DNA from 3 places in the Mesorhizobium sp. P2_F5 genome. Region 2 is predicted to be linked to each of the others. Evidence: predicted binding sites of a transcription regulator. Region 2 holds the regulator's gene; each other region holds the start of a gene.
What was found. The regulator PhoB, encoded in region 2, activates phosphate uptake and scavenging genes when phosphate is short. The targets are predictions, from matches to a motif close to TGTCATNNANCTGTCAT.
Positions count from the first base shown of each region.

Region 1 (7,093 bases), on a different contig from region 2:
CCCTTGGGGCTCGTTCCCTGTATCAACTGAGTGAACCACGAATCGTTGCGCAGGTGTTTGCGAATGCGCTTGCGCGGGATCATGCGTTTCGATAATCGTTGCGTAAAATTGCAGGATTTTCGCAGGAATCACTAGAAATGCCGCTCGACAGGATCGATATCGCCATTCTCGAGACTTTGCAGAAGGATGGGCGGATACCCAATGCGGCGCTCGCCGAGAGGGTCGGCCTGTCGCAGTCGGCCTGTTCGCGCCGGCTCGACAATCTGGAGAAATCCGGCACCATCCGCGGCTATCACGCTCGGCTTTCGAATGCCGCGCTCGGCCACCAGATGACGGCGATCGTGCATATATCGCTGTCGGGACAATTCGAAAAGACGCTGTCCGACTTCGAGGCGGCAATCAAGCGCTGCCCCAATGTCTTGTCCTGCCACCTGATGTCGGGCGAATACGACTACATCCTGCGCATCGCCGCCAAGGACCTGGTCGACTATGAGCGCATCCACAAGGAGTGGCTGTCCGCGATGCCGCATGTGACCAAGATCAATTCGTCGTTTGCCTTGCGCGAGATCGTTGATCGCACGGCCATGGGCATGAAGCCGGAACTGGCTTAACGCCAAAGACATACACGGACGTCCCTCCCGATATAGCACGCGCCTTCGCGGCGAAGGTCTTCCCAGTTTTCATCACCGTGCGTTTCGCGAATGTCAGAGTTGCCATAGCCATCCCAGACATCACCGTCTTTGTATACGACTGCCCAGTAATCCTTGGACATTTCACCCGCGCCACTGTGGGTATCAGGATAGTCGATACCTGCAAAAACTTGCCGGGGCCCCTGGATGTTAAAATCGCCGCCCGTCTCGATTTGGTAGGAGCACTTTCCGGATATGCGGGTCTGACCGTCAACAACAAGCAGGCAGCGGCCCCATTTGTAATCACTCGGCAAACGATGCTTTGGTTGCGCAAGCGAGGGCGACAAGGAAAACGCAATTGCGAGGGCGGCCGCTATCGTTCGTCCGATCATCTTGTCATCCGTTGTGAAGCAGCCAATCCAAGATCGACTGGGCACTGTTGGATCCGCCCAGAGCGCCGTTTCGAACGATCCTCGAAGATCATATTATTTATCGACCAAGTCGGATTTTTGTCACATCACATCTGCGCTGCTATACGGCGGAGGCCTCGGTGACGAGCCGGTCCATCGGGATGTCGTGCGGCTGCGGATAGATGGTGGCGATGCGTTGCAACTCGTAGCCGACGCCGATGACCAAAGGCTTGAACGGCATAGCGGCCAGCGTCCGGTCGAAGAAGCCGCCACCATAGCCCAGCCGGTAATTGCGCGGATCGATGCCGACGATCGGCGAAATGACGATGTCGGGCAGCACCGGATCGCCCTCGGCGGGGATGGGGATGTTCCAGACGCCCTTTTCCAGCCGGTCGCCGGGGACGTAGGCACGGAAAACCAGCGGCTGGCCCTTCTCAATGACGACGGGCAGCGCGGTGCGGCCGCCGCGCTCGTTGATCGACGCCATCCATGGCCGCAGATCCGGCTCGCCGCGAAACGGCCAGTAGAGGCTGACCATGCGGCCGGCAATGTTGCCGATCACCGCGTCGAGACCTTTGGCGATGGCTTGCGACATTGTTGTCCGCGTATCGGCCGAAACCGCCAACCGCGCCGCGATCAGCTGTTCGCGCTCGGCCTTGCGCCAGCGCCTGACGTCGGTCCAGTCGGACAAAGGCGCCCGGAATTCCGGATCGAGCTCGTGCATGAAACACGGTGGCGAAGAGTATTGCGCCGGGCTGTCGCCATCTTTGGCGCCGTCATCGTCGTTGGCCATGCTTCACTCCCGTGGTTCCTATCCCCGCGAGGCTATACCCGTCTGAGCCTGCCGACATAGGCATTCGCGACATTGAGCGGCGAGTCCTGGGCAGCCTTGATGCATGGCAGTCTTGCGCCTCACGACATTGTTGCGGTGCACAAAAATTACTACATAAAAGCGGATAAACAGGGGTGAATGCGATGAGTGAAACCAGCCATCACGTCGTTGTCGTCGGTGCAGGATTCGGCGGTCTCGAACTCACCCGCGCACTGGCCGGCGCTCCGGTGCGCATCACCATGATCGACAAGCGCAACCACCACCTTTTCCAGCCACTGCTCTACCAGGTGGCAACTACATCGCTGGCGACCTCCGAGGTTGCCTGGCCGATCCGCCATCTGCTGCGCAAACGCAAGGACGTGACGACCCTCTTGGGCAACGTCACCGGCGTCGATCGGGCCGGTAAACGCGTGCTGCTCGAGGGTGGGAGTTCGATCGCGTACGACACACTGGTGCTCGCCACCGGCGCCCGCCACGCCTATTTCGGCCACGACGAGTGGGAGCCTTTTGCGCCCGGGCTGAAGACGCTTGAGGACGCCACTACTATCCGCCGCCGCATCCTGCTCGCCTTCGAGCAGGCCGAGCGCGAGACCGATCCGGCCACGCGCCAGGCTCTGCTGACGCTGGTCATCGTTGGCGGCGGCCCGACCGGGGTGGAGCTTGCCGGCACCATTGTCGAACTCGCGCATGAGACGCTGCGCGGCGAATTCCGCAACATCGACACGCGGCAGGCGCGTGTGGTGCTGGTCGAGGCCGGCGACCGCATCCTGGCCAATTTCGCGCCGGAACTCTCCGACTATGCCCGCAAGGCGCTGGAACGGCGGGGCGTCACGGTCGAGCTTGGCCGCGCCGTCACGCTGCTGGATGCGGAAGGCGTCGTCTTTGGCGATACCCATCTTCCCGCGCGGACGATCCTGTGGGCCGCCGGCGTTGCCGCTTCGCCCGCGGGAGAATGGCTGGGCGCGCCGGTCGACCGGGCGGGCAGGGTGATGGTCGAACCCGATCTGACCGTGCCGAACAGTCCCGAGATCTTCGTCATCGGCGACACTGCCCATGTGTTGCGGCCGGACGGCAAGCCGGTGCCCGGCGTGGCGCCCTCCGCCAAGCAAGAGGGCAAGCATGTCGCCGCGACGATCAAGGCGCGGCTGGCTGGCGATAACGGATCGCGTCCTTTCCGCTACAAACATGCCGGCGACCTTGCGACGATCGGCAAGTGGGCAGCCGCGATCGATTTCGGCTGGATCAAGCTCACCGGCTGGCTTGCCTGGTGGCTATGGGGCGTGGCGCACATCTATTTCCTGATCGGTTTCCGCAACCGGCTGTCGGTGTCACTTAGCTGGCTATGGATATATTTCACCGGCCAGCGCAGCGCTCGGCTGATCACCCAGGGCGATGACGACAAGGGCTGAGGTCCTTGCTCTCGGCCAGGGATATTCATCCAGCCGTCACCTTTTGCTGATCGACTGACTTGCTGATGGACATGGCCGGTCTTCGGCGCGAAGCTTCCTCCCGGGGCTGGGATTTGTCACGTCGCTGGGAAGGAAAACCAATGTCGTCTCTCCACCACCCCGTCTCCCGCCGCGGTTTCCTTGCCGGCGCGGCCGCCAGCGGGGCGCTGATCATGCTGCATCCATTCTCCGCCCACGCGCAGGCCAATCAAGCGCATCTGAGGATCATGGAGACGACGGACATCCATGTGAATGTCCTGCCCTACGATTACTACGCCGACAAAGCGAACGACACGATGGGCCTCAAGCCCTATGTCATCCTCGACAAGAAGATCAAGGACGGGTCAGGCGGCGAGCAACCGATCAAGATCGGTATCATCGGCTTCGTGCCGCCGCAGGTCATGATCTGGGACCTGAAGAATCTGGAAGGCAATGTCCGGACGCGCGACATCGTCGAGGCGGCCAAAGCCTGGGTGCCGCAGATCAAGGAGGAGGGCGCCGACATTGTTATCGCCCTCTCGCATTCCGGCATCGACGTCAAGCAGGGCGACGGCATGGAGAACGCCTCGTTCTTCGTTGCCGGTGTCGAGGGCATCGATGCGGTGTTCACCGGCCATCAGCATCTGGTCTTCCCCGGCAAGAAGGATTTTCAGGCACTTGATGGCGTCGACACCGAAAAGGGCACGCTGCAAGGCAAGCCGGCAGTGATGGGCGGTTTCTGGGGCTCGCATATGGGCCTGATCGACCTGCTTCTGGAACGCGACGGATCGAAATGGCGGGTCGTCTCGGCGGCCTCGGAGGCACGGCCGATCTACGAACGCGTCGACAAGGCGAACAAGCCGACCGTTGCGGACGACCAGCGCGTCGTCGATGCGCTGAAGGCGGACCATGAGGCAACGCTTGCCTATGTCCGCCGCCCGGTCGGCAAAACCTCGGCGCCGCTCTATTCCTATTTCGCGCTGGTCGCGGACGATCCGTCGGTGCAGATCGTCAATCAGGCGCAGAGCTGGTATCTCAAGGACATATTGAAGGCCACGCAATGGAAGGATGTGCCGCTGCTGTCGGCGGCAGCGCCCTTCAAGGCCGGCGGGCGTAACGGTGCCGACTACTACACCGACGTGCCGGTGGGCGACATCGCCATCAAGAACGTCGCCGACCTCTATCTCTATCCGAACACGGTGCGGGCGGTTGAAATCACCGGCGCGCAGGTGAAGGAATGGCTGGAAATGTCAGCCGGCATCTTCAAAAGGATCGAGGCCGGGAAGGCCGACCAGGCGCTGATCGACACCGAATTCCCGTCCTACAATTTCGATGTGATCGATGGCGTCAGCTACAAGATAGATCTATCGCAGCCGCCGAAATACGATGCCAAGGGTGGCGTCGCCAATGCCGGCTCCAGCCGCATCGTCGACCTCAGCTTCGATGGCAAGCCAATTGATCCGGCAGCGAAATTCGTCGTCGCCACCAACAATTACCGCGCCGGCGGTGGAGGCAATTTCCCTGACATCAATGCCTCGAAGATCATTTACGAGGCGCCGGACACCAACCGTGACGTAATCGTGCGCTATGTCGTCAGCGAAGGCACGATCAATCCCTCGGCCGACGACAACTGGTCGTTCACGCCGCTGCCCGGAACCAGCGCCGTATTCGAGACCGGTCCCAGGGCGAAGGATTTTATTTCAGGGGTGAAATCCCTCAAGATCGAGCCTGCCGGCGAGGGCGAAGCGGGATTTGCGAAATACCGCATCCTGCTGTGAGGGAAACGGGCGGGCAATGCCCGCTCAACCCAACTCTACGCCTTGTAGACCACCTGGCGCACGTCGATGTAGCTGGCTCTAAAGCCGGCTTCGCAATAGTGGAGGTAAAACTCCCAGAGCTTCTTGAAACGGTCATCGAAGCCGAGCGGGACGATCTTTTCCCACGACTGCCAGAAGCGGTTGCGCCATTCGGCAAGCGTGCGGGCATAGTCGTCCGGGAAGACGCGCTCGCGCAGATGGGCAAGGCCATGGTCGCTGCCCAGCGTCTTGAGGATCGACGGCGTCGGCAGCATGCCGCCCGGGAAGACGTAGCGCTGGATGAAATCTGGCCGCGCGCGATAGGTGTCGTAGGCGGCCTCGTTGATGGTGATGATTTGCAGGCCGGCGGTGCCGCCGGGTCTCAGGCAGGCCTTCATCTTGCCGAAGAACACCGGCCAGTATTTTTCACCGACCGCCTCGAACATCTCGATCGAGGCGATGCGGTCGTAAGTGCCTGTTTCGTCGCGGTAATCCTGCAGCTTGATATCGACCTTGTCAGACAGTCCGGCCTTGTGGATGCGCGCCTTGGCGAAGTCGTGCTGTTCGCGGCTGATGGTCAGGCCGGTGACGCGGCAACCGATCTCGCGCGCGGCAAATTCGGCAAAACCGCCCCAGCCGCAGCCGATCTCCAGCACATGGTCCTTCTTGCCGATGCCGGTGTCCTTGGCCAGAGCGCGATATTTGGCGGCCTGCGCGCTTTCCAGATCGTTGGCGCCGGTGGCATAGAGCGCCGACGAATAGGTCATGCTGGGATCGAGCCATTGCTTGTAGAATGCATTGCCGAGGTCGTAATGCGCCGAAATGTTGCGCTTCGAGCCGGTGCGGGTGTTTTCGTTGAACCAGTGGCGGATGCGCTGGACGGTGTTGATGAGCCAGCTGGCGCCGCCGGCGACGCGTTCGCCGATGGCCGAGTTGACGACGAACAGTTCGAGAAAGCTGGTCACATCGGGGCTTTCCCAATCGCCATCCATGTAGGATTCGGCAACGCCGATGGTGCCGCCGGAAAAGGCGCGGCCGGGCAGGCGCCAGTTCTTCAGCACCAGTTCGGCGTCAGGTCCGGGCGCATTGCCACCGACAAGAACGGCGCGGCCATCCGGCATCCTTACCTTGAGCGAGCCGCGCGGCAGTTTCATCGCCGCCGACAGCACCATGCGCGCCTTGGCCGGCAAGCCCTTGACGATCTCGGCGAAGTTGAACTCGTCCAGCCTGATGGCGTCGCCGATGCCCTTGTGTTCCCTAACAGCCATCTCACATCCCCCGGACTTCCGCGGGGACGGCGCAAGATCTGCCGGCCCCCACATCCTCCACATTTCATTCGTCAGGCGCGAATGCCGCTACCTGCGTGAATTTTCACCACAATCTTCCACCGCATCGACCAGAACTTCAAGAGGCAAGCTGTGTGCGCGGCTGGACCAAGGCGGCCGGCTAGAGGGCCAGAATTCGGGCGAGTATCGGCCGTCGGCGAAATCTCTATGGTTACGAACAGCCACATGCGTTAGTTTCAGCCATGCGTTACGTCGTCGTCATCATGGCCATCGCCTTTTTCCTGATCTGGGACGGCCTCTACAACAGTGGCCGCTATCTCGACACCACGGTCAGGGAAATGTCGCGTATCGTGCGCTACGTCACCGGCGGGGGCTAGTTTTTCGCGCCTCTGCGAAGTCGCCTTCCGGCGTTGCCGGGCGCGACATCGTGCCGGTTGACGCGACGGTTCCGCTCACACAAAACATGCCGGCAAATCGAATTTGGAGGCAGGCGTGATCCGGCATATCGTTTTCTTCAGCGCCAGGCGCAAGGACGATGTCGAGGCCGTGCGCACCGGCTTGCTCACCTTGGGCAAGATCCCGCATTCAAGCCTCTTCGAAGTGACGCTCAACACCAAGGTCGATCCGCTGTCGGACGCGATCGACGTGGTCGTCTATGCCGAGTTCGAAGACGATGCGGCGTTGGCCGCCTACAAGGCGCATCCGCTCTATGC
Region 1 is NZ_JBFUEY010000020.1:184,037-191,129, reverse strand. It holds gene AC1DYO_RS24890 (Lrp/AsnC family transcriptional regulator) at 138-611, shown strand; gene AC1DYO_RS24885 (hypothetical protein) at 608-1,021, opposite strand; gene AC1DYO_RS24880 (5-formyltetrahydrofolate cyclo-ligase) at 1,161-1,763, opposite strand; gene AC1DYO_RS24875 (NAD(P)/FAD-dependent oxidoreductase) at 2,015-3,280, shown strand; gene AC1DYO_RS24870 (bifunctional 2',3'-cyclic-nucleotide 2'-phosphodiesterase/3'-nucleotidase) at 3,421-5,076, shown strand; gene AC1DYO_RS24865 (class I SAM-dependent methyltransferase) at 5,112-6,362, opposite strand; gene AC1DYO_RS24860 (hypothetical protein) at 6,623-6,757, shown strand; gene AC1DYO_RS24855 (Dabb family protein) at 6,873-7,093, shown strand, end outside.
Region 1: a site for PhoB is predicted at 3,304-3,320, ahead of AC1DYO_RS24870 (bifunctional 2',3'-cyclic-nucleotide 2'-phosphodiesterase/3'-nucleotidase). Genes of this name have one in related genera too.

Region 2 (7,093 bases):
TCGACCGAGACGATCGCGACCGGCAAGTATCCGGTTTCGCGCCCGCTGTTCTTCTACGTCAAGAAGGCGCATCTCGGCGTCGTTCCCGGCCTCAAGGAATATGTCGAGTTCTTCCTTGACGACCAGATGATCGGCCCGGAAAGCCCGCTCGCCCAGTACGGCCTGGTTTCCGCTCCCGACGCCGAGCGTCAGGGCCAGCGCGACGCCTTCGCCGCTGGAAAGACGATGTAATCAACTGACTGGATCAGGGCGCGGACCAAATCCGCGCGCTGATTTCGCCGTTTGCCGCAACGGCGGCGGCGATCTGAACTTTCCCTGGGGTGGGTGATGTCGTCCTTGCTCGTACTCGCCATAGTCATTGCCATCGGCGTGGTCGCCTTTGTGATCGGCCGCCAGCGCGCCGCGGCGCAGGATGCCGGCAAGGTAAAGCCGCATTCGCGCGCCCATTATCACGGCTGGTGGGCCTTTCTGCTCGCCGTTCTGCCTGCCGTCCTGCTGCTTGCCGTCTGGGACATCGGCTCGTCCTTCTATCTTGACCGGCACATCCACGCCTCCCTGCCCGAGCGCACTGTCGACTCCAAGGTCGCCAGCGAAGCGCTCGACGTCAGCCTGGTGAAGAGCCTCGCCAAGGGCCTGCGCCGGCTCGATGCCGGTACGCTTCCCGCCACCTTCGCTGAATTGCAGCCGCTGCTCATCGCCAAGGGCGTGGCGCTGGCCAGCGATACCCAGGATTACATGATCCCGATCGCCGTCGAGGCGAACACGGTCCAGGACAGGTTCGGCTGGTTTGGCGCGGTACTTACGCTTGCGCTGTCGATCGCCGGCGCCTTCTATGCGCTGAGGCAGATCGCGCCGCGCGCCAGGGCGCGCAACAATGTCGAGAGGCTGATGCTGTGGGGGCTGCTTGCGGCGTCGACCATCGCCATCCTGACCACGGTCGGCATCGTGCTGTCGATGCTGTTCCAGACCATCACCTTCTTCGAAAGCGTGTCGCCGATGAGCTTCTTCTTCGGCACCGTGTGGGATCCGCGTTTCGCCGCCGCCGGCTCGGGCGGCAGCCAGGGCCAGTTCGGTCTGATCCCGCTTCTCGCCGGTACGCTGTACATTGCTGCCGTCGCCCTGGTGGTAGCCGTGCCGGTCGGGCTGATGTCGGCGGTCTACATGTCCGAATATGCCTCGCGCGGCGTGCGCTCGGTGGTCAAGCCGGCGCTGGAACTGCTGGCCGGCATCCCGACCATCGTCTACGGCATCTTCGCCGTGGTCACGCTCGGGCCGTTCCTGCGTGACCTGTCGGCGGCGCTCACCGGCGGCTCGCCCTTTATCCAGGGCCAGAGCATCTTCACCGCCGGCCTGGTGATGGGCGTCATGCTGATCCCGGTCGTGTCGTCGCTGTCCGACGACATCATCACCGCAGTGCCGCGCGCCATGCGTGACGGCTCGCTTGGCCTGGGTGCGACTCGCTCCGAGACGATCAAGCGAGTGATCCTGCCGGCGGCACTTCCCGGTATCGTCGGCGCCATCCTGTTGACGGCGTCGCGTGCCATCGGCGAGACGATGATCGTCGTGCTGGCAGCCGGCGTTGCCGCCAATCTCACCATCAACCCGTTCGAAGCGATGACCACCATCACCGTCAAGATCGTCAACCAGCTGACCGGCGACCTTGAGTTCAATTCGCCGCAGACGCTGGTCGCCTTCGCGCTTGGCCTGACGCTGTTCGCGCTGACGCTGGTGATGAACATCGTCGCCCTCTACATCGTGCGCAAGTACCGGGAGCAGTACGAATGACCGACATCCCCCTGGACACGATGGCGGGTGCTGTCGCCCGTCCGCGCCGCGACATCGGGCTGAAGGCGCGTTACGCCGCCGAACGCCGTTTCCGCATCTACGGCGTGATTGCGATCTCGGTCGGCCTGGCGTTCCTGGCCATCATGCTGATCACCATCGTCTCGAAGGGCTACACCGCCTTTTGGCAGACGACGGTGACGCTGCCGATCACCTTCGACGAGAAGGTCATCGATCCCTCGAACAAGCGCGCCACTGATCCGAATGTGCTGATCAAGGCGAACTATCCCAAGCTCGCCGAAAACGCGCTGGTGGCCAAGCTCGGTATCGATCCCGCCAACAAGCCGATGATGCTGAAGCTCAAGGGCTTCCTGTCGGAAGGCGCCCGCGTCCAACTGCGCGACATCGTCGCCGCCGATCCCGCGGTGATCGGAACGACGCGTGACGTCAACATCCTGGCCGCCGCCAATCTCGACTCCGCCTTCAAGGGCCAGATCGACCTCAGCGTCGATGAAGCGCGGCGCAAGGTGTCCAACCAGCAGATCGACTGGATGAACAAGCTTAGGGCGGACGGCGTGATGGCCGAGCATTTCAACACCGGCCTGTTCACCTATGGCGCTTCCAGCCGCCCGGAAACGTCGGGCATGGGCGTGGCCATCATCGGCTCGTTCTACATGATGGTGATCGTGCTGCTCTTGGCGCTGCCGATCGGCGTCGCCGCCTCCATTTATCTCGAGGAATTCGCCAAAAAGAACCGCTTCACCGACCTGATCGAAGTCAACATCAACAATCTGGCGGCGGTGCCGTCGATCGTTTTCGGCCTGCTCGGCCTTGCCGTGTTCATCAACTTCCTCGGAATGCCGCGCTCCGCTGCCTTCGTCGGCGGCCTGGTGCTGACCCTGATGACGCTGCCGACCATCATCATCGCCACGCGCGCCGCCCTTGCCGCGGTGCCGCCGTCGATCCGCTCGGCAGCGCTTGGGCTTGGCGCCTCGAAGATGCAGATGGTGTTCCAGCACATCCTGCCGCTTGCCGCTCCCGGCATCCTGACCGGAACCATCATCGGCCTGGCGCGTGCGCTGGGTGAGACGGCACCGCTGCTCCTAATCGGCATGGTCGCCTTCGTCGCCGACTATCCGAAGACGCCTTTCGATCCGGCGACCGCGCTGCCGGTGCAGATCTACATGTGGGCAAACGAGGCCGAACGCGCTTTTGTCGAGCGCATGTCCGGCGCCATCATCATCCTGCTCGTCTTCCTCATGGCCATGAACATCACCGCGATCGTGCTTCGACGCCGGTTCGAGCGGCGCTGGTAGAAAAAAGGCAATTTGGTATGAACATCATGACCGAACAGTCCCTTGAAAACGCAGTGGGCGACAAGATGAACGCCAAGTCGAACGAAGTCATCAAGATGCGCGGCGACAAGGTCGGCGTCTTCTACGGCGAGAAGCAGGCGCTGTTTGACGTCAATCTCGACGTCCGCCAGAACCAGGTGACGGCGCTGATCGGCCCGTCCGGTTGCGGCAAGTCGACCTTCCTGCGCTGTCTCAACCGCATGAACGACACCATCGATTCGGCGCGGGTGACCGGCAAGATCACGCTGGACGAGGACGACATCTACGACAAGAACATCGACGTCGTCGAACTCCGCGCCCGCGTCGGCATGGTGTTCCAGAAGCCCAATCCGTTCCCGAAGTCGATCTACGAAAATGTCGCCTACGGCCCGCGCATCCACGGGCTGGCCAAGCGCAAGTCCGACATGGACCAGATCGTCGAATCCAGCCTGAAGAAGGCGGCGATCTGGAACGAGGTCAAGGACCGCCTGCAGGAGCCCGGCACCGGTCTGTCCGGCGGCCAGCAGCAGCGCCTGTGCATCGCGCGCGCCATCGCCGTGTCGCCGGAAGTGATCCTGATGGACGAGCCCTGCTCGGCGCTCGATCCGATCGCCACCGCCCGCGTCGAGGAGCTGATCGACGAGCTGCGCCAGAACTACACCATCGTCATCGTCACCCACTCGATGCAGCAGGCGGCGCGCGTGTCGCAGCGCACGGCGATGTTCCATCTCGGCTATCTGGTCGAGGAGGGCGCCACCGACAAGATGTTCACCAACCCCGACGACAAGCGCACCCAGGACTATATTACCGGCCGCTTCGGCTGAGCCGTCCGGCGGTTGAATTTTCAGGCACGAGGACCAAGATCATGGGTGAACATACCGTCGCCTCCTTCGATGAAGAGCTGGGGCAGATCAGCAAGCTGATCCGCGACATGGGCGATCTGGCCGGCTCGATGGTCAACGCCTCGACCAGGGCGTTGCTCAATTCCGACAATGCGCTGGCGCAGCGTGTCGTTTCCGACGACGCCATCATGGACGCGCGCCAGCGTGAGCTGGATGACCGCGCCATCACGCTGATCGCCAAGCGCCAGCCAATGGCCAACGACCTGCGCGCTGTGGTCGGCTCGATCCGCATGGCCGGCGACCTCGAACGCATCGGCGATCTCGCCAAGAACATCGCCAAGCGCGTCGGCACTGTCGGCCTCAGCGTTACGCCGCGCGACCTGTCGCATTCCATCGACGCCATGGCGCAGCTGGTGCTGATCCAGGTGCAAGGCGTTGTCGAGGAATATGCCGCCGCGGATGCCGCAGCCCTGGCGAAACTCAGGAATGAGGACGAGCGCATCGACGTCAAGTACACGTCGGTGTTTCGCGAACTCTTGACCTACATGATGGAGGACCCGCGCAACATCACCGCCTGCACGCATCTCCTGTTCTGCGCCAAGAATCTGGAGCGCATCGGCGATCATGTCACCAACATCGCTGAAAATGCGTACTATGTGCTGACCGGCCAGCAATTGCCCGCCAATCGTCCGAAGCAGGACGAGACGGCGATGGCCACTTCGGCCTGACAAGGGTGAACTGCTGATGATTGCGCCACGCATCATGGTCGTGGAGGATGAGGAGCCACTGGGCGTGCTGCTCCGCTACAACCTCGAATCCGAAGGCTACCAGGTCGAGGTGGTGACGCGCGGCGACGAGGCCGAAATCCGGCTGCAGGAAAACGTCCCCGATCTGCTGGTGCTCGACTGGATGGTGCCGGCGGTGTCCGGCATCGAGCTGTGCCGGCGGCTCAGAATGCGGCCCGAGACCGAACGGCTGCCGATCATCATGCTGACCGCGCGCGGCGAAGAAAGCGACCGCGTGCGTGGCTTGTCCACCGGTGCCGACGACTATCTGGTCAAGCCGTTCTCGACGCCGGAGTTCATGGCGCGCGTGAAAGCGCTGCTGCGCCGCGCCAAGCCGGAAGTGCTCTCCAGCGTGCTCAAGGTCGGCGACATCGTGCTCGACCGTGAATCGCACCGGGTCTACCGCAAGAAGAGCGAGATCCGGCTCGGGCCGACCGAGTTCCGCCTGCTCGAATTCATGATGCGCCATCCAGGTCGGGTCTTCTCGCGCAGCCAACTGCTCGACAATGTCTGGGGCGAGACGATCTATATCGACGAGCGCACGGTCGACGTGCATGTCGGGCGCTTGCGCAAGGCGGTCAACAATGGCCGCATGCCTGACGTGATCCGCACCATCCGCGGTGCAGGCTACGCCATCCGCGAAGATTGACGCGCGGCGCGCCGCGCCGTTGCCGGCCTCTCAGGCGACATGTTTGCTAGATTTCGCCTGAATCCCCGGCGCGAAAATCTCCTGGTCGACGAAGCCGAGCGCGCGCATGGCGCAGCCTTCGCGGATCAGCGGCAGTTCGTTGGGTTCGGTGTCGAAGGAAATCGACTTCGAGTGCTGGCCGCCGGCGGTCTGGGCAATCGCATTGCGCAATGCCGGTTCGATCAGATCGAAGGCGGCGGCGCTGACACCGACCATGGCGACGGGGGCGGGATCGATTAGGGCGAACAGGCTGCCAAGGCCGAAGCCGAGCGCTTCCCCGGCCTTGCGGTAGGCTTCCCGCTCGGGACCTTCGGTTTCGCGAGCGCGTGTGGCAAGCCCCCGCATGTCGGCGTCGCCGACATCGACCGGTTCGGCGTCCTCGCTCATCCCCATGGCATTGCGCCAGATGGCGTAGTTGCCGGCATAGGCCTCGACGCAGCCACGCCGCCCGCAGCGACAGAGCGCGCCGCCGGGACGGTGGATCATGTGGCCGAACTCGCCGCCTGAGGAATGGGTGCCGGTGAACAGTTCGCCTTTCAGCACCAACCCCATGCCGATGCCGTGCGAGAGCAGGATGGCAATGAAATCGTCGCGGTAGCGCTCAGGCTGGCGCCATTGCAGCGCCACCGCCATCATGTTGCAGTCGTTCTCCATGGTGGCCGGAATGCCGAACTCCGCTTCCAGTATGTCGGCGAACGCGATGTCGGTCAGCGGCGTGATCGGCGACCACAGCATGGCGCGCGCCTGCGAATCGGTGATGCCCTGGATGCCCATGGCAATGCGGGCGATGCTTTGGACATCGAGGTCGGGATCCTCGAGCCGCCGCCGCACGATTGCCGTGCATTCGCCGATCAGTTCGTCGCGCGGCATGGTCAGCGTGTCCAGCCGGCGCTGCTCCTCGGCGACCACATGGCCGGCATAGTCGATGACGGTGACGGAAAGGAAATTCAGCGACAGCACCACGGTCATCACCGCGGCTGCTTCCGGATTGAGGCCAAGGCCGACCTGTGGCCGTCCGCGTTTCAGCGCACCGGTCTCGCCGGGCTTGCTCTCGGCCAGGATGCCTTCTTGAATCAGGTCAGAAGAGATCGCCGATATGGTCGAATGGCTAAGGCCGGTGGTTGCCGCAATCTCGGTCCGCGACGGCTGGCCGGCCCGGCGCACGGCCGAAATCACCATCGCACGGTTGCGACGGCGCAGATCGTCGTGGCGGATACCAACCGACATCTTTTTTGTTTCCTCCCGGTCCCCCGCGCCTCATGATAGTGGAGGCGGTCAGGGACGCCACGCAAATATTGGCAGAAGCCGGTCACGCTGTCATTGTTTATTGCGGGTCTCGAAAAAAATCGACGACGCCATCAGAATCCATCAGAATCGATGTTGACAGCGTCTCGCCGTTGGACCAGTATTTTTTCGAGGCTCGAAAAAATAGAGCCTCTGTGTGCCGGCCCTCGGGCCAGTTTTGTCGCGCCGCGCGCGGCGCAGGGAGGATTATCATGAACAGATTTGCAGCCGCCATGCTGGCGGGTGTCGCCATGTCGCTGACGCTGGTGTCGGTCGCGCAGGCGAAGGACAAGGTCATCGGCGTGTCGTGGTCGAACTTCCAGGAAGAGCGCTGGAAGACCGACGAAGCGGCGATGAAGGCAGCGATCGAGGCGGCCG
Region 2 is NZ_JBFUEY010000006.1:14,209-21,301, forward strand. It holds gene AC1DYO_RS10690 (substrate-binding domain-containing protein) at 1-231, shown strand, start outside; gene pstC (phosphate ABC transporter permease subunit PstC) at 328-1,785, shown strand; gene pstA (phosphate ABC transporter permease PstA) at 1,782-3,098, shown strand; gene pstB (phosphate ABC transporter ATP-binding protein PstB) at 3,116-3,940, shown strand; gene phoU (phosphate signaling complex protein PhoU) at 3,982-4,686, shown strand; gene phoB (phosphate regulon transcriptional regulator PhoB) at 4,703-5,392, shown strand; gene AC1DYO_RS10720 (ROK family protein) at 5,423-6,658, opposite strand; gene xylF (D-xylose ABC transporter substrate-binding protein) at 6,928-7,093, shown strand, end outside.

Region 3 (7,093 bases), on a different contig from region 2:
GGCCTACAAGACGATGATCGAAGACGGCATTGCCGACCTCGACAAGAAGTCGGGTGAGGGCGGCTATCGCGGCCTTGGCTGGGAGGAGCAGCGCGTCGCCGTGCTGCAGCAGATCGAGGCGACGCCGTTCTTCCAGTCCATCCGCGGCGGCCTCGTCGTCAGCCTCTACAACCAGCAGGAGGTGTGGCCGATCTTCGGCTACGAGGGCGAATCCTACTCCAAGGGCGGCTACATCGCGCGCGGTTTCGACGACATCGAGTGGCTCTGAGCCCTCCGTCGTTCTGAAACCCGCAAACAGGAATTCATGGGAGGAAACCATGGCAGCTTCATTTGATCTCAACAACGACGGCGTGGTCGTCATCATCGGGTCCGGCGCCGGCGGTGGCACGCTCGGCAACGAACTCGCCCAGAAAGGCGTCGATGTCGTCATCCTCGAGGCCGGCGCCCGCCACGAATACGAGGATTTCATCAACGACGAGTGGGCCTCCTTCAGCCAACTCGCCTGGACGGACAAGCGCACGACTTCCGGCGACTGGCGGGTGTCGAAGGATTTCCCGAATTTGCCGGCCTGGATCGTCAAATCGGTCGGCGGCTCGACCACCCACTGGGCCGGCGCCTCGCTGCGCTTCCAGGAGCACGAGTTCAAGACGCTCTCGACCTACGGCAAGCTGGAAGGCGCCAATCTGCTGGACTGGCCGGTCACTCTGGCCGAGATGGAGCCGTACTACGCCAAGGCCGAAGCCAAGATGGGTGTCACCGGCACCAATGGCTGGCCGCGGTTGCCCGGCAACAACAACTTCAAGGTCCTCAAGGCCGGCGCCGACAAGCTCGGCTACAAGGAATGCCATACCGGCAACATGGCCATCAACTCGGTCGAGCGCGACGACCGCAATTCCTGCCAGCAGACCGGTTTCTGCTTCCAGGGCTGCAAATGGGGCGCCAAATGGTCGACGCTCTATGCCGAAATCCCCAAGGGCGAGGCGACAGGTCATCTCGAGGTCCGGCCGAATGCCATGGCGATCAAGATCAACCATGACGCCTCGGGCAAGGTGACCGGCGTCGTCTATGCCGACAAGGACGGCAAGCTGCAGGAGCAGAAGGCTCGCATCGTCGCCGTCGCCGGCAACTCGATCGAAAGCCCGCGCCTGTTGCTCAATTCGGAGTCGTCCAAATTCCCGCACGGCCTCGCCAATTCGTCGGGGCAGGTGGGCAAGAACTACATGCGCCACACCACCGGCTCGGTCTATGCCATCTTTGACAAGCCGGTGCACATGTATCGCGGCACGACCATGGCTGGCATCATCCGCGACGAGGCGCGGCACGATCCCTCACGCGGCTTTGTCGGCGGCTACGAGTTCGAGACGCTGTCGCTCGGCCTGCCTTTCATGGCCGCCTTCCTCAATCCAGGCGGCTGGGGCCGTTCCTTCACCACCGCGCTCGACCACTATGATCACATGGCCGGCCTGTGGATTGTTGGCGAAGACATGCCGCGCGCGGAAAACCGGATTACCCTGCACAAGGACGAGAAGGACGCGCATGGCATGCCGATCGCCGACGTGCATTTCGATGATCACCCCAACGATACGGCGATGCGCAACCATGCCTACAAGCAGGCCACAGCGCTCTACGACGCGGTCGGCGCAACGCGCTCCTTCCCGACACCGCCCTATCCCTCGACCCACAATCTCGGCACCAACCGGATGAGCGAGAAGGCGGAAGACGGCGTCGTCAACAAACACGGCCAGGCGCACGACATCAAAAACCTGTTCGTGTCGGACGGCAGCCAGTTCACCACCGGGGCGGCGGAGAACCCGACGCTGACGATCGTGTCGCTGGCGATCCGCCAGGCCGAATACATCGCGTCGCAAATGTCGGCCAAGACGATCTGAGCCGACCCTAGACCGTCCTCCCGGACAAGGCGGAACGCGCGCAAGCCGCGTTCCGCCTTCTTCCGTTCAGATCACGCGCCGACCGGCTGTCCGTCCTTGCGGCGGATGGCGACGACGGACGGCCGCGGCAACTGGCCATCCCTGAAGTCGGGCCACAGCGTCTGTGCTTTGTCGAGCGTCTCGGCGTCCTCGGCGGGGTGCTGTACCGACAGGAACAACGTCGTGCCATCTGGCGTGAAGCACGGGCCGGTCGCTTCCGCGCCATGCGGGCAGGTGAACAGCAGTTTGGGCAGACCGCGCGCCGCCCCTTCTGTGTCGACGCCGTAGACGCCGTCCGGCAGGTCGAAATCATTGGCGCCGTCGGTCGCTACCCAGAGCCGCCCGGCCGGATCGAACGTGATGTTGTCGGGGCAGACGAACCAGCCATTGTCCGACGTATCCGGATGGAACGTCGCGCCGACTTTTGCATCCTTCGGATTGCCACAGAGCACGAACAGGTCCCAGGCATACTTTTCCGCCGTGTGGTCGGCGTCGGCACCGCGGCCGCCGGGCGGGATCAGCTCGACAATGTGGCCCCAGAGGTTTTCCGGCCGGGTGTTGGCTGGATTGACCTTCGACTGGTCGCGCTTCTTGTTCTTGGTCATCACCGCGTAGACGCGGCCGGTCACCGGATTGGTCTCGATATCTTCTGGCCGGTCCATCGGCGTCGCGCCGAGCGCGTCGGCCGCAAAACGCGTCTTCAACAGCACTTCCGCCTGGTCGGCAAAACCGTTCTCGGCGGTGAGCTTGCCCTGGCCGTGCACCAGCGGCAGCCAGCTCATCGAACCGTCGGCATCGAAGCGGGCAACCGACAGCACGCCGTCATCGAGCAGGTTGGCGCCGGAAGCCGGGTCCGCCTTGTCATAGGCCTTGGCCGAGACGAAGCGGTACATGTATTCGAAATAGTCGTCGTCACCCATATAGACGACGACACGGCCGTCCTTGTTGAGGACGACCGTCGACGCCTCATGCGACATGCGGCCAAGCGCGGTGCGCTTCACCGGCTTGGACTGCGGGTCGTAGGGATCGATCTCCACCACCCAGTCGAAGCGGTTGGCCTCGTTCGGCTCCTTGTCGAGGTCGAAGCGATCATGGAAGCGGCTGCGACCATAGATGTCGGAACCGTCGAAGCCGTAGCGGTCGAGAAGCTCGGCGGTCGGCGCCTTCTTCGGGTCGCCGCCGAAAATATCGGAAACGCCTTCCTCACAGGTCAGCACCGTGCCCCAGGGGGTGAAACCGCCGCTGCAGTTATAGCTGGTGCCGAGCACCTTGGTGCCGGTGGCGTCGGCTGAGGTCTTCATCAAGGCATGCCCGGCGACTGGCCCGGAAACGGTCATTTCGGTGTTGGCGGTGATGCGGCGGTTGAGCGGGCTGTCGGCCACGGTTTCCCACTTGCCGTCTTTCAGTTGCACTTCGACGATCGAATGGCCCATCGCGGCCATGCCGAGATCGACCTGTTCCTTGGTCATCGTCTTGGCGGCATCGTCCTCGGTCATGCCGGGAAACATCACATTGGGTGAGATGTATTCATTGTTGACGCAAAGCAGACCATGGTCGGAATTCACCGTGCCTTTGGGCAGCGGCATGAAGGCGATGTAGTCGCAATTGTAACCGAAGCGCTTTTCCTGTTCGTCGGCCGCAACCTTGTTGCCGTCGAACTCGGCGAGACCGGCTGCAAGCGGATCGCCCCAGCGCGCGACGATGGTTGTCTCATAGCCTTCGGCGGCGGCATGGGTCTTGTCGTAGACGCGCTTCAGTTCGGGAAAGCCGAGCGTCGACTGCGCTGCCGCGGCATGCGTTTCGCCGGCAAACAGGGAGCCGACGAAGCTGCCGCCGGCAAGCAGCGCGCCGGAGGCAAGGCTGCCTTTCAAAAGAGACCGGCGCGAGACGCGCTCGGCAATGACGTCGCGAATGACGGGGGAGGATGAAGACGGTGCATTGGCCATTGTGTCTGCCTCTCAGGGTGGATGTTACGGCGCACCGCTGCCGTAGTCTGCTTCGGCAACATCCGCATGACAGGAGAGGAAACCGCAAGCGAACGACCGGATCGGGCTCGCTCAGCCCTTGGTGCATGTCGAGGCGGTGAAGGCGCCGTCGGGCTGCTTCAGGATGATGTCGAAGGAAGGGGCGCCGTCCAGTGTCGCTTGCGTCATCGAGATGGAGTTGCCGCCGGTGGTGTAGCCGCCTAGCGGGCCTAGCCAGGTGATCTCGCCATTGGCGTTCATCTGGTAGTTGTAGCCTTGCGGCGCGGTGCCGAACGTCACCGGGCCGCTATAGACATTGCCCTTGATGGTAATGTCGCCGAGGTTGAGGAAGGCGCCGAGCAGATAGACTTCGCAGTGGTAGGTGCCGTCCGGCAGCTTGCCATCGCTGAAGTCGGCGCGCGCGGCGCCGCTCGTTGCCATCAGCAGCAGGATGCCGGAAATGCATGAGATGCAGGATGTCATCGGGTTACTCGTTTGCGGAATGAGCTTGCCCCATTTTTACGCAGTGCCGCAATATTGTTGGTCTGCGAGCCGCTGCCGGAGATCAAAATCTAGGCACTTGTCATACTTGGGCGAAAATTAGGCAAAAGCCCAGTGCGCTGCGCAAATTTCCCTCAATCAATTTTTAACCGGCTGCCTTTGTTTTCTTTAGGCTAATATAATAACTGGCTGATAACGTTCGGATATTCCATCTTTGCGAGCGGTTCCTTTGCGTTTGGCACGGCTGTTGCATTGCATTGTTGCGGTGCAATCAACCAGCTTGGGAGTCTTCGGTATGAGGGGTAATTTCTCCACAATAACAAAAATGTTTTCGGCCGGCGTGGTCGCTGCCGGCCTGTCGATGTCGTCTCCGGCCAAGGCCGCCGAAGACACGATCAAGGTCGGCATTCTGCATTCGCTGTCGGGGACCATGGCGATTTCGGAAACGACGCTGAAAGACGCCATGCTGATGCTCATCGAAGAGCAGAACGCCAAGGGTGGCCTGCTCGGCAAGAAGCTGGAAGCGGTCGTCGTCGATCCGGCGTCCAACTGGCCGCTCTTCGCCGAAAAGGCGCGCGAGCTGATCTCCAAGGACAAGGTCGCCGCCGTGTTCGGCTGCTGGACCTCGGTGTCGCGCAAATCGGTGCTGCCGGTGTTCTCCGAGCTCGACAACATCCTGTTCTATCCCGTCCAATATGAGGGCGAGGAAAGCGAGCGCAACGTGTTCTACACGGGTGCGGCTCCCAACCAGCAGGCCATCCCTGCTGTCGACTACCTGATGAGCYAGGARGGCGGCTCGGTGAAGCGCTGGGTGCTGGAAGGCACCGACTATGTCTATCCGCGCACCACCAACAAGATCCTCGAGGCCTATCTGAAGGCCAAGGGCGTCGCCGCCGAAGACATCATGGTCAACTACACGCCGTTCGGCTTCTCCGATTGGCAGACCGAAGTCTCGGCGATCAAGAAGTTCGGCTCGGCCGGCAAGAAGACCGCCGTCGTCTCGACCGTCAACGGTGACGCCAACGTTCCCTTCTATAAGGAACTCGGCAACCAGGGCATCAAGGCCGAGGACATCCCGGTCATGGCCTTCTCGGTCGGCGAGGAAGAACTGGCCGGTCTCGACACCGCGCCGCTGGTCGGCCATCTCGCTGCATGGAACTATTTCGAGAGCGTCGACACGCCGGAAAACAAGAAGTTCATCGCCGACTGGCACAAGTTCATCAAGAATGACAAGCGCACCACCAACGACCCGATGGAAGCCCACTATATCGGCTTCAACATGTGGGTGAAGGCGGTCGAGAAGGCCGGCACCACCGATCCGGACAAGGTGATCGACGCCATGGTCGGCGTGTCCGTGCCGAACCTCACCGGCGGCTATTCGACGATGATGCCGAACCATCACATCACCAAGCCGGTGCTGATCGGCGAGATCCAGGCCGACGGCCAGTTCGAGACCGTGTCGCAGACGCCCGGCCTCGTGATGGGCGACGAATGGTCCGACTATCTGCCTGATTCCAAGGACCTGATCTCGGATTGGCGCTCGCCTCTGTCCTGCGGCAACTTCAACGTCGCCTCCGGCAAGTGCGGCGGCAAGGGTACGAACTGATCCTCCCCGGCCTGGACCGTCAGGTCCATGGCCATCTGGCCGGTTCCAAGGCCAGAGACCGCAAGGCGTCCGGGCGCTTCAGCCCGCCCGGACGCCGAATTCCACCTCCCGGAAAGTATCTGAACGGATGATCCTGTTGCGCGCTTTCGGCCTCATGCTGGTGTTCCTGATGGCAAGTCTGTTGCCGTCGAACGCAGCCGAAGCCGATTTGCGCGCCATCATCGCCAAATTCGCCACCGGCAGCGGCTTTTCGGCCATCGAGGCCGTGGTGCGCGAGCTTGCCGCCACCGGCGATCCGCTGGTCGAGCGTCCGCTTGCCGCACTTGCCGAAGGCAATCTTTACATCCGCAAAACCGATTCCCTGGTCTTCGTCGGCAATGAGGACGGCGACAGCGTCACGCTGCTCGACCCGCTGAGCGGCGAGAGCGCCGGCGACGCCGCCAAGGCCGATATCACCAAGATCAAGGTCAACAACACGCTGCGCCGTGTCATCCGCGATGCGCTGGGCACGCTGACGCTCCGTGCCAAGGATCCGTCTGTCCGCATCGCCGCCGCCGATACCATGTTCAAAACGCCCGATGCCGCCAACATCGAGCCGCTCGACGCGGCAATCGCCGCCGAGACCGATGCCAAGGTCAAGGCACTCTTTGAACAGGCACGCGCGGCATCGGTGCTGGTCTCCGACAAGCCGGAAGAAGACAAGCTCGCGGCAGTCGCCCTGATCGGCGCGCGCGGCGATCGCGACGCGCTCTCGCTGCTGACCGCGGTCGAGGCCAATGCGCAAGGCGCGGTCAAGGACGCGGCGACCGCGGCAATCGCCGGCATCAATTCGAGCCTGGCGCTGTGGGATGCCGGCCAGAACATCTGGTACGGCATTTCGCTCGGCTCGGTGCTGCTGCTCGCAGCCATTGGCCTTGCCATCACGTTCGGGGTCATGGGCGTCATCAACATGGCGCATGGCGAAATGGTCATGCTCGGCGCCTACACCACCTTCGTCGTCCAGCAGGTGATCCGAACCTCATTCCCCGGCCTGTTCGACTGGTCGCTGGTCATCGCGCTGCCGCTGGCCTTTCTGGTTGCCGCTTCCGTCGGCT
Region 3 is NZ_JBFUEY010000018.1:10,485-17,577, forward strand. It holds gene AC1DYO_RS22140 (gluconate 2-dehydrogenase subunit 3 family protein) at 1-268, shown strand, start outside; gene AC1DYO_RS22145 (GMC family oxidoreductase) at 318-1,889, shown strand; gene AC1DYO_RS22150 (PhoX family protein) at 1,961-3,874, opposite strand; gene AC1DYO_RS22155 (hypothetical protein) at 3,986-4,375, opposite strand; gene urtA (urea ABC transporter substrate-binding protein) at 4,689-5,999, shown strand; gene urtB (urea ABC transporter permease subunit UrtB) at 6,127-7,093, shown strand, end outside.
Region 3: a site for PhoB is predicted at 3,930-3,946, ahead of AC1DYO_RS22150 (PhoX family protein). Genes of this name have one in related genera too.